DNA from 4 places in the Desulfitobacterium metallireducens DSM 15288 genome. Region 1 is predicted to be linked to each of the others. Evidence: riboswitches for the same ligand, from Rfam matches in the RefSeq annotation. Region 1 holds a riboswitch; each other region holds the start of a gene.
The links. A riboswitch is a leader RNA that binds a small molecule or an ion and turns the genes downstream of it on or off. The one in region 1 is predicted to bind cyclic di-AMP.
Positions count from the first base shown of each region.

Region 2: another riboswitch for cyclic di-AMP. It lies ahead of DESME_RS02485 (KUP/HAK/KT family potassium transporter); the one in region 1 lies ahead of DESME_RS09000 (C40 family peptidase).
Region 3: another riboswitch for cyclic di-AMP. It lies ahead of eam (glutamate 2,3-aminomutase); the one in region 1 lies ahead of DESME_RS09000 (C40 family peptidase).
Region 4: another riboswitch for cyclic di-AMP. It lies ahead of DESME_RS06020 (C40 family peptidase); the one in region 1 lies ahead of DESME_RS09000 (C40 family peptidase).

Region 1 covers NZ_CP007032.1:1,878,242-1,882,859, forward strand. Annotated here, with positions in the region: gene DESME_RS08985 (hypothetical protein) at 102-446, opposite strand; gene DESME_RS08990 (putative immunity protein) at 746-1,273, opposite strand; gene DESME_RS15915 (excinuclease ABC subunit A) at 1,480-1,641, opposite strand; gene DESME_RS08995 (YkvA family protein) at 1,634-2,029, opposite strand; cyclic di-AMP (ydaO/yuaA leader) riboswitch at 2,209-2,342, shown strand; gene DESME_RS09000 (C40 family peptidase) at 2,341-3,648, shown strand; gene DESME_RS09005 (YolD-like family protein) at 3,986-4,363, opposite strand; gene DESME_RS09010 (Y-family DNA polymerase) at 4,350-4,618, opposite strand, start outside.
Region 2 covers NZ_CP007032.1:510,395-515,012, reverse strand. Annotated here, with positions in the region: gene DESME_RS02495 (amino acid ABC transporter permease) at 1-483, opposite strand, end outside; gene DESME_RS02490 (transporter substrate-binding domain-containing protein) at 571-1,419, opposite strand; lysine riboswitch at 1,527-1,708, opposite strand; cyclic di-AMP (ydaO/yuaA leader) riboswitch at 1,962-2,108, shown strand; gene DESME_RS02485 (KUP/HAK/KT family potassium transporter) at 2,289-4,295, shown strand; gene DESME_RS02480 (class I SAM-dependent methyltransferase) at 4,311-4,618, shown strand, end outside.
Region 3 covers NZ_CP007032.1:807,869-812,486, reverse strand. Annotated here, with positions in the region: gene DESME_RS03905 (histidine kinase) at 1-1,062, opposite strand, end outside; gene DESME_RS03900 (GntR family transcriptional regulator) at 1,169-1,768, opposite strand; cyclic di-AMP (ydaO/yuaA leader) riboswitch at 1,900-2,025, shown strand; gene eam (glutamate 2,3-aminomutase) at 2,125-3,366, shown strand; gene mnmL (tRNA modification radical SAM protein MnmL/YtqA) at 3,418-4,377, opposite strand; gene DESME_RS03885 (VOC family protein) at 4,441-4,618, opposite strand, start outside.
Region 4 covers NZ_CP007032.1:1,236,807-1,241,424, reverse strand. Annotated here, with positions in the region: gene uvrC (excinuclease ABC subunit UvrC) at 1-1,031, shown strand, start outside; gene DESME_RS06020 (C40 family peptidase) at 1,238-1,972, opposite strand; cyclic di-AMP (ydaO/yuaA leader) riboswitch at 1,979-2,106, opposite strand; gene DESME_RS15880 (HesB/IscA family protein) at 3,055-3,381, opposite strand; gene DESME_RS06010 (hypothetical protein) at 3,492-3,734, opposite strand; gene DESME_RS06005 (adenosylhomocysteinase) at 3,798-4,618, opposite strand, start outside.

The DNA of each region.
Region 1 (4,618 bases):
TCCTCATTTTAATTTGCTTACCAAATCACTTTTGAAAGGCAAAACATTGGAAGGGCTTGGGATTAAACCCAGGCCCTTCCATCTATTTGTGTTACTTTATTTCACTTTGGATAATGAGCAGTCTCCTTCGCATCCGCTCCCTCGGGCAAATAAATCCGGGTTCGAACCATTCCGGCAAACTCCCCGTCCTTAAAATAGCTACTATAGGTAATGACCATCCCAAAGGCTATCTTTGTAAAGGATTTTAATTCCCCGCTTCTAAACCGGGCTACAAAGTCGGCAATCTTTTGGCGATTTTCTTCCTTATGACACTCAACAGACCACAACCCCATCACGGGTTTTCCATAAAAATCTTCCTCGAAGGTATTGGCCCAGACCACATTAAAATCTGCATCGGTAACCAAAATTCCCGCTGAAATATCCTTGAAGACTTCACCAAAATCCATTCATATACCTCTCCAGTTCTCAATCAATTTCGCTAATCTTACTAAGAAAACACCAGCACCTAACAACTCAAGGAGTTAAATACTCTGCATAGGCAAAGGTAAAAGGCTCCGTACCCATACACCGATAGGTCTTGATGACTTATAGTTTTCTAGCGCATCTACAGCACGGTTTACTCTAGCCACGATTAACCCGGTCATTTTTCGCACCATTTCATTCCCGTGTAGCAGCTTCCTCAATCATCACTCTGAACCGTTTTGCTCAAGTTTCCTCGCGTTTGCCGCGTGTTATTCTGCCGATGTCAGCACTTCAAGTCAATTTTTGCCGGGTTCGGCTCATCATCAACGGCTACGGCACGGAGTGCATCAAGCATACGCCCGCATTCAACGGCGACACATTGCTCTAGCTGCTCCCACGGAACCTTGGTTCCGAGAGTGTCATATGAAACTGCTATCGCACCATAGAGCGCGAGTCCGATACAGTGCCGTGCTGAATGAATCGTCGACGCACACTGACCGATCGCCCTTGCGGCGGCTTGCGCAGCAGGCTTCCCATCGGCTTCGCGGGCAGCCGCGTGGCACTCGAGGATTTGCTTCTTAGCCTCTGGTAGTTTGATTTTCCCGGCAAGCCATTCCCGAGCGGCATTTAGCGCATTTTGCGGACGCATATCGTCTGGGTAGTGCTTGCTCCACAGCGGCAATATAACTCCCTCGGCATAATCAACCGCCCAATGCGCTAGTGTTGACTTGCTCTGCGTTTTAATCAATTTCACAAGCGACTGAATATACGGCGCGTTCCAGTCACTTAACATTTTTCGTGTTTTTGGCATATTCATCCTCCCATCAGGGGTGATTCCCCGGTCCATAGTGCCATTACTTCCTAATTTCGCTCCCGAGCAGTGCTTTCCCTTTATTGCTTATTTAAACATCTATGTTAAAGCGATTGAAGGGTGACCTAAATCATAATAGGATATGCTTCCCTATCAAGAAAAAAAGGAACACAATATTTGCGTTCCACATCAAAATAGAAAGTATTTTACACGTAATTTGCCGTAATTGACTCCTTGCAGTTTCTCAAGTCACCCGGTGTTCCTTTAAAAAGAATCTGACCGCCTCTGCTACCGCCCTCAGGACCCACGTCAATAATCCAATCGGCATGACGAATGACATCGAGTATGGCTACTAAAATTTCATGCATTCTTCCATTGTTCATATTTTCGTAAATCTGACCTTACTTGTCTTATGGCTATCGAAAGTACAAAAACATCATCAATTAAACCGACTCCAGGAATTACATCTGGGATCAGATCAACTGGTGATATAAAATAAAGCAATGCTCCAATAATAGCCGCGATAGATCCAACAGGTACTTCTCTGTAATTCCCTTTTACCCAATCACCTGCTATTCCAAACATAAGCTGAAGATCATGCCATATTTCATCAAGTGGGCCTCTACTTTCTTTAGCCTTTTCCAAGGCCTTTTTTATGGTTTCTTCAACCTTGCTTGGATTCTTTAAAATATCTTCGCCCTTACTAACATAGCCAGAGAACATATTGATTGCGGCACTTTCATCAAACTTTTTCATTATCCTACCTCCACTTTTATTTAGTGGAGTATAATTTCGACAAAAGCATCTATTTTCCTTGCCAAATTGTAAAAAACCATGTATCAAATCTTGGAAATAAAATACACTATTTACTAAATCGAATTTTACAGGATATTGCCAAGTTATGAAGAATATTAATATTAAATACATAAAGAAAGGAAGAATAGAAGCTGAATCTGGTTTTTCCAGAACGGGGGATCTCGTACTGGGGTGTATCGTGCCGTTAGGTGCGTAGGGCTACACCTGTGCCCAAACCCGTCAACTAACCTCGTAAGCTCAAAAGGTGGCAAATGTTTAAATTTAGTAATCAGAGCTTCAAACGTGTAATCGTGTTTCTCAGTCGTTTCTCACTCAAAGGTATTTCCTTTAAGAAGATTTCTCTGAAAAAGATATCTCTCAAAGACGTCTCTTTCAAACGTATTCCGTGGAAGTCTCCTCAGTTTATCGGCGGAGCCTTGATTGTCACAATCGTATTGGTGGGATCATCCCTCGCTTTTGCCCATCCCCCTGCCTATGCCTTATTGGTTGATTCCAATCAAAAAACCACTGAAGCAGCAACCCAACACGCAGTTGCCCTGAAAATTGATGGCACTACGGTTGCTATTTTAGCAAATGAAGATGAGGCAAACACCTTGCTCCAACAATACAAGGACAGTTTTGCCGATCCGAGTTCCGAAAATAAAATCGACTCGGTGAGTTTTGTTGAAAAGGTGACGATTGAGACGATGGACGCTTCTCCCTCGGAAATTCAACCCCTCGATAAGACCTTGCAACTTCTGATCGATGGCCATCTCACCACCAAGGAGTATACGGTTCAAAAAAATGACTCTTGGTGGTTGGTTGCTCGTAAGAATGATATGTTAACTAAAGATGTCCTCGCAGGAAACCCGGGGATGACCGAGAGTAGTCCGTTAAAACCCGGTCAAGTGATTAAATTGGTGGATACAACACCGTATCTCACTGTGATCAGCAAAGGCACATACACCGAAACCCAAGACATACCTTATAATACCGAAACCAAAACGGATTCGAGTTTGCGAAGCGGCCAAACGAAAGTCATCACTCCAGGGAGCAATGGATCAAAAGTAGTTACTTATGCCTATGAACAAAGAAATGGTCATGATGTCCAACGCAGTGTAACGAGTGAGCAAGTTACAAAACAACCCGTTACACAAGTCGTCCTTCAAGGACCGAAAACTTCAGGGGCTACGAACGTTAGTGTTTCTCGTGGATCTAATGGTTCATCACTTATCAATCACGCTATGAGCTTGATCGGAACGCCTTATGTGTGGGGTGGAACGACCCAAAGCGGGTTTGACTGTTCAGGCTTTACACAATACGTTTATCGTGGGTCGGGAATTTCAATACCCCGTACCTCCTATGCCCAATTTGCTTCTGGGACTTCCGTGAGCCGGAATAACTTATCCCCTGGTGACTTGGTATTTTTCAACACCGATGGACCTGGAGCTTCCCATGTGGGAATCTATATCGGTGGAGGGAGTTTCGTTCATGCCGCTAACCCCCGCCGTGGTGTGACTACAAATAGCTTGAACGAAAGTTATTACGCATCACATTATCTGGGTGCCCGTCGCTATTAAACGATAAAAGGACGTACGAAATCCTGAATTTCGTACGTCCTTTTTAGGTGGAGCCTTTGTTAGCTCTGTTTTTCAAAGCCTCCGTAATATCTTGCATTTCATTTAGATATGCTTGAGGGAATGTAACTTTTATCAAATTCTATTTAGCTCTAAATGTTCAAATACTTCTGACTAAAATTCTTATCATAATAGTCGTGTGACATATTATACCACAATAAACCTCCTTTTTTAGGAGGTTTATTGTATGAGTATTTATCACTTAAACCTGAGATGTAGCACTGAATAAATAGGTGTTATTAGCCACTAAACCGACTTATGAATTGTAACCTTGGTCACATCATAAAACTCCATGCCGCGAATCTTCTTCAGCTGTTTCTTCCATTGAAATGTCCAGAATGTCATCAAATGTAATTTTCGTATCAGCGATGCGCAAGATGCGGTTAACCACATTGAAAAGTAATACCTCACCGCTTATGGAACGATACTCACCATCACAGAAATAGGTAACAGTCGCAATACTGCCTTTTTGCAGCAAGGCAAGCTTCGCGTTAAGTTCGTCCGCCATCTCCTCGGACAGCTCCGTTTTCTGGACAATGCCAAGATCACGCTCTTTCTTCGCCAGAGCCTCATTGAGACCTCTTACGGCAGCAAAGGGCATAAACTGCTTTGCCCGCTCGGATACGGGCATTTTAGCTCTCGGTCTACTTGCTGCCACTCTTATGCCCTCCAATCTGATGGTTCCGCTCACGCGTGGTGGCAGCTTCTTCAAAGTTCATTCCTTTCAGAACAGCATCTTTGCCACATCTCTTCTTGATGCTGAGAACGGCCTTTTGAACCTTATGATTGCGTTCCACTGCTTCGTCCTGCGTATCAAAGAGGCTGAGCTGATGGTATCCCGTTTCAGCTGCCACATTATTGCAGGAGATGTTAATGCGCCGGACGGGTTTACTCTTATCAACGATTCGCTCAT
Region 2 (4,618 bases), 1.4 Mb from region 1:
TGCCGGTAAAATGTTGCGAATAACTTGAGGTAAAACGACATTCATCATCGTTTGAATATGATTCATGCCAATCGCCTGAGCCGCTTCGAATTGACCTTTCTCGATCGATACAATACCACCACGCACGATTTCTGACATATAGGCTCCTGTGTTAATGGATACGATAAAGATGGCTGCCACTGTACGATTGATATCCAAGCCAAAAGCTTGCGCCGAACCATAATAGATAACCATAGCCTGAACAATCATCGGCGTTCCGCGGAAGAATTCAATATATATCGATAGAATAGCATTGATTACTCTTAAAAATTGTCTTTTCACTCCACGCTCAGGCATGGGGATCGTCCGAATAATTCCTACTAATAGCCCAATTATTGAACCAATAATTGTACCAATCAAGGAAATATAAAGGGTCAATCCAGCGCCACGAATGAACATGGGCCCGTTTTCTGAAACAATTCTTACAAGCCATTGAAAGCTCATTTTTCTCCTCCTTATGATAGAAACATCATAAAACCGACTGCATTATAATGTAGCCGGTTTTGATAATCATATTAAAATGTTCCAACCTTATTTAGTAGCGGGTTGATTCTTAATTGCCGTATCCATAATACTTGTCTGTTCTTGCTCTGAAATTCCCGCTAAGATTTCATTGATTTTAGGAGTGAGCTGACTTCCTTTAGCAATTCCCACAGCAATTGCCGTATCATCCGGTGAAGTCACAAAACCCTCTTTAAATTCAACCATTTTGAAATTAGAATTCGCAGTTTGAGCACTTACAGCTTCCGGTCGTTCTGAAACATATCCATCAATAACCCCTGATTCAAGAGCAACCCTCATTGCTGGGAAATTGTCCATCGCGGGTTGTTTAGCAACACCATTAATTTGATCAATCACTGAATAATGGAAGGTGTTTAATTGAGCTGTGATTTTCGCACCTTTGAAATCTTGAATCGAAGTCGCGCCTTGATATTTTCCGCCGTTTTTAACGACCATGACCAAATTAGATTTATAGTAGTTGTTTGTGAAATCAATGGTTTCCTTACGTTTTTCAGTCGGAGACATCCCTGCGATGATCGCATCAATCTTACCCGAAGTTAAGGCAGGAACAAGACCATCCCATTCTGTTTTAACAATAACGAGATCTTTTCCTAACCCTTTTGCAATTTTCTTAGCGATTTCTACGTCATAACCGCCAGCATATTCTGAAGTTCCCTCGATTTTAACCCCACCATTGGACGCATCCTTTTGAGTCCAGTTGAACGGCGCATATCCCGCTTCCATCCCAACCTTGAAGGTTCCATTTGTTGCGGCTGCAGGGGCTTTTGAACTTTCAGTGCTATTGCTTGATCCGCATCCTGATACCAACATGATAAGAGATAAGGAAATTACAAATAATAACGTTAACTTCTTTCTCACAAATACCCTCTCCTTTAATTCTACTAATTTTAAACCATTAAAAAAAGACCTGAGATGAACTCAGGTCTCTATTTGTATAGTTACCCTATATTCCCCCTTTTAATCCCAAATGAGATAGCTCAACTCAATAAACTGGGTAGTTTATTGAGACAGTCCTGTAGCTCTTAACTACAGACCCAGCTAATAATACTGAGAATATTATTAACTTCGGCGACCTACCCTTCTCCTTAGTTTCTCCGCATCTCAAACTCTACTAAAGACTGTTGAAAGCCGCGCCTCTACCTCACCATTAAAAGTGAGGTTAATATATAATTAAGCTCAGTCTACAACAACACATTTTGTCTGTCAACTTAGTATTCAAATTGTTTAAGACTCTAACACAAAAGTCGAGGATTTTGTAGAAAAATGAAGATATAGCGCATGTTGTTAATAATCAAACGAACTACAGTAAAATATAGGCCTTATTGGAGAATATAAAAAGTATCTGCCCAAATTTGGTGCTATACAATCTAATATATAGGGATTATTATAGTTTAAGTTAAATATAGCCAGCGCTGAATTCTATGGAAGCGGGGGAACCAAGTCCGGCTATCGATTAGCCAAATGGGGTGAATCACCGAAAGGTGACGGGTAAATTCCTTTCAATCCGAACCCGACAGCTAACCTCGTAAGCGTTGAAAGGGGGCAAAAAGCAAACCATACCCTTTGGTTTGTTATGCAAGACATTAACCCCAAATGGGGTTTTTTCTTTTTTGTGAACATCACAGTATGAAATAAACTTGTAGCTAATCGAGAAAACTTCATACGCGACTACCTACGTAAAATTGTTTATACAGAAGGCTTACAAATAGATATGAAGGGATAGAACAATGGAAAAGGCATTAAATATCTGCAAAGAACGGCCCTTAACCTTAGCTGGTATGCTCGTAACAATCGGTGTTGTTTATGGTGATATTGGTACATCACCCTTATATGTTATGAAGGCATTAGTTGAAGGTAACGGTGGATTAAGATCAATTACCCCTGAATTTATATACGGTTCTCTTTCCCTTATTTTCTGGACTCTTACCTTACTTACCACGATCAAGTACGTTCTAATTGCACTCAAAGCAGATAATCATGGAGAAGGCGGCATCCTTGCCCTGTATTCACTAATTCGAAAGCGGGGTGCCTGGCTGATTGTTCCAGCGATGATTGGGGGAGCAGCCCTTTTAGCAGACGGCGTTTTGACTCCGGCCGTTACTGTCACAACTGCTGTAGAAGGATTAAAAGGTATTCCCAGCTATATAAATAACTTTGGCTCGAACCAATCCACTGTTCTTTTGATTACCGTTATCATTCTTTGTGTCCTGTTCCTGATCCAACGAACGGGAACTGAGATCATAGGACGATTATTTGGACCCATTATGGTTTTATGGTTTCTCATGTTAGGTGTTTTCGGTATTATCCATGTTTTCGGAAACCTTGATATCTTAAAATCTTTTTCTCCCTACTATGGAATTAAACTCTTGTTTAGTGACGAAAATAAAGTCGGATTTGCAATCTTGGGTAGTGTATTCTTAGCTACAACGGGAGCAGAAGCGTTGTATTCGGATTTAGGACATGTCGGGAGAAGAAATATCTACGCAACTTGGCCATTTGTAAAGATTTGCTTATTGCTTAACTATTTTGGTCAAGGAGCTTGGTTATTACAGATCAAGGACAATCCGGGCTTTCATAAGATAATAGGATTTAATCCTTTTTTTGAGATGATGCCGTCTGACTTTCGCATCTTTGGTGTTGCCTTTGCAACGATAGCCGCGATTATTGCTTCCCAAGCTTTAATTTCCGGATCCTTTACACTGGTTTCCGAAGCCATTAAGTTGGATCTATTACCGAGATTAAGAACCTACTATCCTGCTATGTCAAAAGGCCAAATGTACATTCCAATCGTTAATATCCTTTTAATGTTATCGTGTATAGGAGTGGTTCTCTTCTTTCAAACTTCTGCACACATGGAATCAGCTTATGGGTTAGCAATTACTATTACGATGCTGATGACCACAATCTTGTTGTTTAATTATCTTCTTCAAAAAAACGTATCCAGGGTACTTTCGTTTCTAATGGTTATCCTTTTTGGAACTTTGGAAACTGCTTTTTTCATTTCGAGTGCTTCGAAGTTTTTCCATGGTGGATTTGTAACAATAATTATCGCCTCTCTCATTTTAATCATGATGGTTTTATGGTTTAAAGCGGCAAAACTTCAACAAGTTGTGTCAAAAGCCGTTTCATTGGAAGATTATATTACTAAGCTTGATCATCTTAGAAGAGATGAACATATTCCGGTATATGCCACGAATTTAGTTTATCTAACCAGCAAATCAAAACCAGGAAAGGTCAACAATGAAATTATTTATTCGATTTTAGATAAACGGCCAAAAAGAGCGGAAGTTTATTGGTTTGTAAACGTAGAAGTGACCGATGAACCCAGGACGATGGCCTACTCCGTGGAAAACTTCGGAACCGATTTTGTTTTCAAAGTGCAACTGCGTTTGGGATTTAGGATGGAACAAAAAGTGAGTACGTATTTAAGGCAAGTGGTAACCGATCTGATGGAGGCCGATGAAATAAAACAACAACCGCAAGTGTATTCTACAAATGCAGTCAACAGTAACATTGGGGATTTCTGTTTTGTTTTAGTCCGTGAAGAACTGGGTTATGATAGTGATCTTCCTTTATATGAACGATTAATCATGCAATTTAGACTCTATATAAAGGAAATTACAGTTTCTCCGGTGAGATGGTTTGGGCTCGAACATACGGATGTTAAAATTGAACACGTTCCTTTACACTTTGGAGCCCCGAGATCAATCAAACTCGAAAGAGAAACTAGATAATAGAGGTGATTGCGAATGAACGAAGCACTTTTTGACCCCGTTGCTGCACGTTATGATTCCTGGTATGATACTGAGCTTGGATCAGTATCTGATCAAGTTGAACGTCACCTGGCCCAGTCCATGTTCAAGACACCGGGTCCAAAGGTTCTTGAGATCGGATGTGGTACTGGACAATATACGAGCTGGCTTGTGCAAGAGGGCTATGAGGTCACTGCAGTCGATATTTCCGGTGAAATGATGGCTCTGGCCAAAAAGAAACTAGCGGCGATTGAGGAAAACACCTCAAAAACGAATCGTGTTCACTGGTGGCATGCTGATATTAC
Region 3 (4,618 bases), 1.1 Mb from region 1:
ATCATCCCGTACATAAAAGTACAGTTCACTCTCTTTTACTTCCGCTTGGATCCATACTGTACCCTTTCCAATCTTAGGCGTAATCCCATGCTTTACAGCATTCTCCACCAGGGGTTGCAAACTTAAACGCGGAATAACCGCTTTCATGAGCTCTTTCGGGATCTGGCTCTTGACCTGTAGCTTTCGACCAAAGCGAGCTTTTTCCAGAATCAAATAAGTATGTACAAATTTCAGCTCCTCCTCCAGGGGAATCAGGGTTCCTTTTGATTTCATTGCCCAGCGGAAGAATTCCGAAAGATATATAAGTAAACGACGTGCACGGTTCGGGTTAGTTCGACTCGTTGCAATAATCGTGTTCAGCACATTAAAGAAAAAATGGGGATTGATCTGAGCCTGCAGAGCATCAAGTTGAGCTTCTGTCGCCAGCTTAGCCTGATGATCTAATTCAGCCAGTTCGATCTGAAGACTAAGAAGTTGGGCCATTCCTAAAGCAAGCCGGATCAAATCAGGAGACAGGTGCCCATCTTTAGTTTCATAGAGTTTCACCGTGCCAACAACTTTTCCTTGAGAATGCAGAGGCACCACTACTGCAGCTGCAATAGGACAATCACAAACATTTTGACGCGGACAATTTAATTCCTTTTGTGTTCGGACGATTTTATAATTTCCTGTCCGAATCACTTCCTGGGTTGCTGCCGTCAAGATCTTATCCCCAGGATGATGTTGGTCACAGCCTACACCTAAATAAGCCAATTGCTTCGTACAGTCTGTAATTGAAACTGCAGCGACTTGACCGATCTCTTGAATAATTTTAGCCATAAATTCAGCATTCTGCGCATTAAGACCTCTTCGAAGATAAGGAAGCGTTTCGTGGGCAATCTTGAAGCTGACTTCCACATTGCGTTCAGTGGTCAAACTCCGAATCCGCCGTCGTTGATACTCAGTGTAAAGAAGCAAGTAAAGCATATTCCCGATCAGAAAAACGAGAAGAAGCCGAAGATTTTGCGAGGCTATACTCATCACAACCTCTGCTCCTAAAACCAACAAGAAAATCCAAGTCATCTGTCGCATCCCTCAATTTCTAAAGAAAACTTAGCGATAGCGATAGCTCTAGTTACACTTTAATAAAGTTAAGAGTTCGACAGTGAGGTGCGACTTCCTGTATTCATTAAAGTATTTCTTGGAGTTTTTCTCTTCCCTGCTCTGCCCCCACAACTAGAAGTACATCTCCGCTCTCAATTACAAATCCAGAATTCGGAGAGAATTGTTCAATCCCTTTTCGGACAACTGCGACAACGGTAAGGCCTGTCCGTTCTCGAATTTTGAGTTGGGTCAGGGTTTGCCCTGCCGCTACTGAATCTTTGCCCACTTCGACTTCTGCTACATCCATCCAGCGAGACATCATACGATCTGTATATAGTAAAATTTTATTCAAATGTCCCTCAATTTTTAAATCAAGTTGCCTGCGTTTCTCCATATACTCATTTAATTCCGAAAGAAACACATGAACTTCCGTTTTCTGATCAAACGCTCTCAAAAACTTTTCGGCTTGAGCCTTTGAGGTTACCGTAATTCCGATCCCTTGATTCACCATAACAACGCCTGCATTTTGCAAGATTGCAATAGCGCGGCGAATGGTTTCTGGAGAAACATTGAATCGACCCGCCAACGTCGACCGTCCATGTATTCTTTCCCCTTCTTGATATTCACTCATAACGATAGAATGGGCAATTTCGAGGGCGATCTCTTGATAACGTGACTGTTCCATTTCTACAATTCACTCCTTGAAACATTTAACTCATAAAATATCATTACCAATTATTAACTCTTCAATCCCATTGACTGGTAACAACCTTTATGTTATTATAAAGTTGTTGGTAATCAATTACAAATAATAAAAATTAAATAAGGCCTAATTCCTAAGGGGAAACGGGGGAACCACTTTTTGGGGTGAATCGCATCTTATGCGTAGAGCGTGCGCTCGAATCCGTCAGCTAACCTCGTAAGCTAGCTCGCACAAGAAGTACTGATTTTATTAATCAGCACATTCGATCTCTTAGGGGCCACTATAGGCTCCTTTTAATTTCCCAAAAGATAAGTACAACATAAAAAGGGGGAAATTCATTGGCAGTAGAATCAAAAGAATTAAATGAAAGATTGCAATCCTTACATCGTGCAAATGAGCTAAAGCTAAAGGCCATACCTTACATGAATCGTAAAGAGAAAATTCCTACAGGTTTTCTTTTAAAGGATGAATACCTTCAAAGTCGAGATCGAATCCTTACAACCTTTAAGGCTACTCTTGAGGATTGGGAAAATTGGCACTGGCAGATGAAAAACAGGATTACGGATTTGCAGATCTTGCAAGAACTCTTGCCTCTAACTGAGCAAGCAGCACAAGATATCCTTGAAGTCGGAAGAACCTATCGATGGGCTATTTCCCCCTATTATTTAAGCTTAATGGACTCTTCTAACCCATGGGATCCTATCCGTTTACAAGGTCTTCCACGGATCGAGGAACTACTGGATTTAACCGGAGAAGAAGACCCTATGGGTGAAGCTTTTACCAATCCTGCTCCTTGCATTACACGACGATATCCCGATCGGTTAATTATCAATGTCACCAATCTCTGTGCTATGTATTGTCGTCATTGCCAAAGACGCAGAAATATCGGTGAAACCGATAGCCACGAGACCCGTGCTCAACTCCAAGCCGCTTTAGACTATATCCGAGCCAATCCAGAAATTCGTGATGTCTTAATTACAGGTGGAGATGCCTTGATGTTAAGCGACCTTACGCTCCATTGGCTTCTCGAAGAATTACACTCCATTCCTCATGTAGAAATCAAGCGGATTGGTACCCGGGTCCCCGTCACCCTTCCCATGCGGATCACCGATGAACTGTGCTCCATTTTAGCGCAGTATCCGCCGATTTATATCAACACCCAATTTAATCATCCTAAGGAAGTTACAGCAGAAGCCAAAAAGGCTGCGGATAAGCTTATTTCTGCCGGAGTAGTTTTAGGGAATCAAGCTGTGCTTCTGAAAAATATTAATGATACACCCGATATAATGATACGGTTAAACCAAGAGCTTTTGAAAATTCGAGTTCGTCCATACTATATCTTTCATGCGAAACATGTCAAGGGCACACATCATTTTATTCCTAAAATTGAAAATGGTCTAGATATTATGGAAAAGCTCAGAGGATTTACTTCCGGTTTAGCCATTCCTACCTATATAATTAATGCTCCTGGTGGAAAAGGAAAAACGCCAATTCTACCCCAGTATCTACTTTCCTTAGATGATGAAGAGGCTACCCTGCGAACCTGGGAGGGAAATATTATTCACTACCCTAACTACTAATTAAAATGCACATGAGTTAAGGGCCATCTTAGGCCCTTACTTTTTTATTTTTTATGTTTCTAGATCTTTGCTAAAGGATTTACCTTGCCAGGTATCCCTCTTTAGTAATTCCCGATCTATTGCATTTAAGACTTCCCATTTTTTACGACTCCATAAAGGAGCAATTAGATCATCAGGCGCTCCATCACCTGTCAAACGGTGAATGATCATTTGCGGGGGTAATACTTCAAGAATATCGCTAACAAGGCTAACATACTCTTCAAACGTAGGTAGAGGAAACGACTCCCTTTCATATAACTTTGCTAAGGGAGTTCCTTTGATAATATGGAGTAAATGGATCTTAATTCCCTGAACAGGTAGCGCTGCCACCGCCTGAGCTGTCGCCATCATATCCTCATACGTTTCTCCTGGAAAGCCTAGAATAACGTGGACGCAAACACGTATTCCCCGATCATGAAGAGCTGCAACTCCCGCTAAAAACTCATCATAGGTATGCCCTCTTCTAACCCAATTCATTGTTCGATCGTGAATACTCTGTAGCCCAAGCTCAACCCAAAGATAGGTTCTTTGATTAAGCTCTTCCAGGTAATCTAACACTTCTTCAGGCAAACAATCCGGACGAGTTGCAATAGATATCCCGACAACGTCCTCTTGACATAGGGCTTCTTCATAGACCTCGCGAAGTTTAGAAACCGGTGCATAGGTATTGGTATAGGCCTGAAAATAGGCTAAGTACTTAGCCTTGGGCCATTTTTTACACATTCTTTCTTTAACTTCGACAAATTGTTGTTCTATTGAATGTGAGACTTCTCCAGCAAAATCTCCAGAACCACGAGAACTACAATAGATACACCCACCCCAACCTCTAGTTCCATCTCGGTTCGGACAAGTAAAGCCACCGTCTAAAGAAACCTTAAAAACTTTTTCACCAAAAGTCTCTCGCAGATGTTTATTCAACGTATTATACCGCTTCTCCCCATTTTGCCAGGCAGAAAACCGTGCAAATCCCATCTCTTCATGATCACACCCTTTAATAAAACGATTTTAATAGGAAGGAAATCCTACCTAAGATTATCAGACATCTGGAAAATGTTCAAAGGCAATCTTCAATTCTTGAAACAACTCCAACTTTTCTCCAGATGGCCCACGGAAAAAGAAATTATATCTTCCGTCGCCAATTGATTTAGGCTCTTCCTGAAGGAGTGTAACCTGATTTTGTTTTAACCATGCTACAGCCTTATTGATATCCGAT
Region 4 (4,618 bases), 640 kb from region 1:
TAGGTTATTCTGTCACTAAAGATCAAATCTGTATTCAAGTCTTCTACCTCCGTCAAGGCAAGTTGTTATCCCGAGACAACTTTATTTTTCCTTTCTTTGAAAACCCAGAAGAAGCTTTCATTTCCTTCGTAGCTCAATTTTACACAGACAAGATCACCCTTCCTCAGGAAATCCTTGTTCCGCCAATTGATATTACGCTCTTATCTCGGCTCTTTCCGATCCTAGCTCCCCAAAAAGGACAGAAACGCGACTTAGTGCATATGGCGATGGAAAATGCTAAAAAAACGTTGCATGACCAAATTACACTTGAGGTGCGACATATCGAAGAGAACCTGCAAGCTTTAGATGATTTGGGGAAATCGTTAAATCTTTCTGCTCCCCGTATCATTGAATCCTTCGATATTTCAAATACTGCGGGTACAAACACCGTTGCTGGCATGGTTCAGTTTTTGGACGGTAAGCCCAATCGCCATAACTACCGTAAGTTTAAAATTTATCCGATGGCCAATATGGACGATACCGCAGCAATGCGCCAAGTTATAACCCGCCGCTATAACCGCCTTAAACAAGAAAACTCACACCTCCCGGACCTGATACTACTCGATGGAGGTAAAGGACAAATTAGTGCTGCTCTTGATGCTCTCCATTCCCTCCAGTTAAATATCCCCATTGCGGGTATGGTAAAAAATGATCATCACCAAACAGCAGGTTTGCTCAATGAAAAAGGACTTCCTGTTATAGTTGAAAAGAATTCGCCTACCTTTCATTTATTAGAGCGCATCCAAAATGAAGTTCACCGTTTCGCGATTACCTTCCATCGCCAACAGCGCGCCAAAAATATGATCCTATCCGAATTAGATGGAATCCCTGGAGTAGGTCCCAAACGTCGTCAAACCCTTCTCCGCTACTTTAAATCAACGGCTAAGGTTCGTACAGCCAGTTTAGAAGAGCTCCAGAAAGCAGGCTTACCCGCTCAGATTGCCGAAATCATCTATCAGCACTTTCAGGAGGAAAAGAAACGTGATTCTTAATTATCGTGTGGAACTGTGCCGTGAGTGCTATTTTAAGCGAACCCAGCAGTGCACTAAAACCGACTTTTATATTCATAATTTAACATCTGCCGAGCCCGGTGGGGAGTGCTCTGGCTATAAACCAGTTCCCTGGCTTCCCAGTCAGCTTTGAGAAAGGCATAAAAAGAGAGTAGCAAAATTGCTACTCTCTTTTTATGCCCTCTGTACTAGTTTGTGACTCTTCTTGCTCCCATATAACGGGAAGCATAGTAACTCTCCGATAAACTTGTGGTTCTAACTCCACTGTTTGAGGCATGAACGAAACTTCCTCCACCGACATAGATTCCAACATGGGAAGCTCCCTGATCATAAGTCGAGAAAAACACCAAGTCTCCAGGTTGTAATTGATTGCGAGAAACTGCAGACCCTACTCCAAATTGAGCGTAAGAAGTACGTGGCAAACTTATTCCTGACCCTTTAAACACATATTGGGTATAACCAGAACAATCAAAACCGCTCCGGCTTGTTCCTCCAAATACATAAGAGGTACCAATAAGGCTCATTGCGTTACTTACCAATTTGGAAGAATCAGTACTGCTACTCCGAGATACTTGTGTTTGTTGTTTAGTTGCACTTGCAACTTGCTTTGGCTTACTTGCAGTTTCTTTCTTCGTTTCAGTCTTTGCAACTTCTGCCTTCCTGTCTTCAGCTACGGCAACTTGGACTTTTGGAGTAGGCTCAGCCTGTTTAGTCTGAGTTTTTCCCGCTGAAGCAATTATTTTGTTGCGTGTTGCTGAAGCTGAATATCCAGACACAGAGTTTGATGATAATACTATTGTCTTCAAACTAGTCGTAGGTTCAGCAGCCTGGGCAGGGTAATGTGCACCCATTAAACTACTGAATAGCAGTACGCTGGACAAAGTCATACTGCCCACCCACACTTTACGTGAGGATGAAATCATTAAACGGAATCCACCTTTCTTTGCTTACGAGGTTAGTTGACGGATTCGGGCATCAAGGTGTAAAGCCCTACGCAATCACTTGCGATTCACCCCATAGGAAATCCCCCGCTCTGTAGTCTCAGCTCACAAGTGATCTAACCCTACAGAATTCAGCAGAACTGATTATTTTATTATTATTCGATAAAGAGCCTTAAATTCCTCCATCTAATTTATGGTAATTTAAAGTTAAAAACCAAAAACACCTCTCATAAGAGAGGTGTGCCTTTGGGCTTTAGGACATCAGTGAAAAAATATTACGGCTTAGGTCAAGTAGGTTTTCCCGCTAAGATCCCCAGGTTTCCCTTGAGGCGGTTTCCCTTTTCTCTTAACCTGAGGTGTTACCAGCACTCAGAACTTGATCGCCACTGAGACCGCACTTCAATCCTCACTGATTATCGTTCTAGAAGTTTTCCTTGACACTCCTTAACAATCTAGCCTCTTTTGCAGAAAAGAATTTCCGGCAGACTGAACTATATCGGCCAACATAGTCCAAGTCCCTCTCACCTTCCCAACTTTTCCACCTCAAGGCAGGCTACGCTGCACTAAGTTCCTTCCTAATGCAGGTTCATACCCCAAGCCGTAACCCCTAAAGGAACCACGTACTTAGGCCTCCACGGTTAAGGGTAGCGCCCGCATGCCATTGCGGATCCCCCTGAACCTTAACTCCCAGCAGCAACCCTCGACTGGGCGTCGTAAGCCACCACCAGGAACTTCATCGGTATGCCCTCGGCGGATTCTTAGGCCCGCCTTCGATTGCCATTTCGTGCACTAGAATAACGCACCATTGCCCAAAGGAATAATAAATACTATATCTATTTTACATGGTTATATGAAACTTTAAAACTGGCCTCTATCTATTCATACTCAAGAGAATCTCTAAAAATGAATGCAATCATGACGATACGTTTAGAAATATTAACCTAAGATTAAATATCTGCTAATCTCTAATATTCCCCAAATTTGCGGATATACCCTAAAAGATTAATATAAACACCATATAAGCAAAATAAATAAAGAGCTTAAAAAGCTCTTTATTTAATGAATTAACTCCCGCAACTGCTGCAACCCGAATCACAGCCACCACCAGGATTATTCGTTTTGATTTCGAACCCACCACCATACTGAGACTCTACATAATCGATAACTGCACCTTCAAGATATTCTGTCAGTTTATCCTCAGTAAGGATCGTGACTCCAAAACCTTCATCTACAATATCATTTTCATTCTTTGACTCATCCAGAGTCATGCCGAAATTCGGCCCTCCTCAGCCAAAGCCAGCGACATAGAGACGCAAGTAGGAATTATCTTTATTCTGACTTGCAATAACCTCTTTCACCTTCTGGGCTGCGATTTCTGTAATACCAACCATAACTCAATCGCGCTCCTTTTTTAGAATCATTTTAATTAGTTTGGATATGAACTTATGATACATGGAATTTTGCACAATGTCAAACTGATTCTTTAGTATAAGATGACATTTTAAACAAGTTTAGCGTCATTACCTGGTTTTAGATCCTTCCACAAGCGTTTAATTTCCATTTCAACATTGGCCGGTAAATCTTGGGCATTTTCTTGAAGTCGATTCATTTGAAATTTTACTTGTTCGACGAAATTCGAATTTTCCGGCCAAATAATATACGCTTGAGTTTGAGAAGTAAATGTATTTTTTATAAGTAAGATAAAAACAACAACAACCAATAAACGCCATAAGGTTTTAAACAATGGATTATCCGACCTTTCTCTTCAAGATAATCCTAGTATAACCCGCCAGCATGACGTTTAAGCTTAACCATGAACCCAGTTGGATAAATAAGATTTCTGTTCCTCACTTAAATCATCAATTTGGAGACCTAATGCTTCAAGTTTAAGACAAGCAACACGTAGATCTGCTTCATGAGGGACGGGATACACTTTTACGGGCAAGGGTTCAGCTTGTGTTGCTAAAGCATACAAAGACAGAGCCTGGAGAGCAAATGTCATGTCCATAACTTCTGCAGGATGACCATCCCCAGCCGCCAGGTTCACAAGCCGTCCTTCAGCAAGCAAGAAAAGCTTTCTCCCATCAGCGAGTTTAAACTCCTCAATATTTGGGCGAACAATACGGGTCTCGCTAGCTAACGCCTTCAAATCATCTTTGTTAACTTCAACATCAAAATGACCAGCATTAGCAAGGATCGCGCCATTCTTCATGACCTCAAAGTGCTCACCGCGAATAACATCTTTATCTCCAGTCACTGTGACAAAGAAATCTCCTCGAGTTGCGGCTTCGATCATTGGCATAACTTGAAAGCCATCCATCCAAGCCTCATTAGCCTTAATAGCGTCCACTTCGCAAACAATAACACGAGCGCCAAGACCTTTGGCCCGCATAGCTACACCTTTACCGCACCAGCCATACCCCGCTACGACGACAGTTTTACCCGCAACGACGAGATTGGTAGTTCTCATAATGCCATCCCAAACTGACTGACCCGTGCCATAACGATTATCAAACAAATATTTCATTTGAGCATCATTGACTGCAATCATTGGGAATCCAAGTTCTCCATTTTGTTCCATCGCTTTGAGTCGAAGAATACCCGTCGTGGTTTCCTCAGCTCCACCTT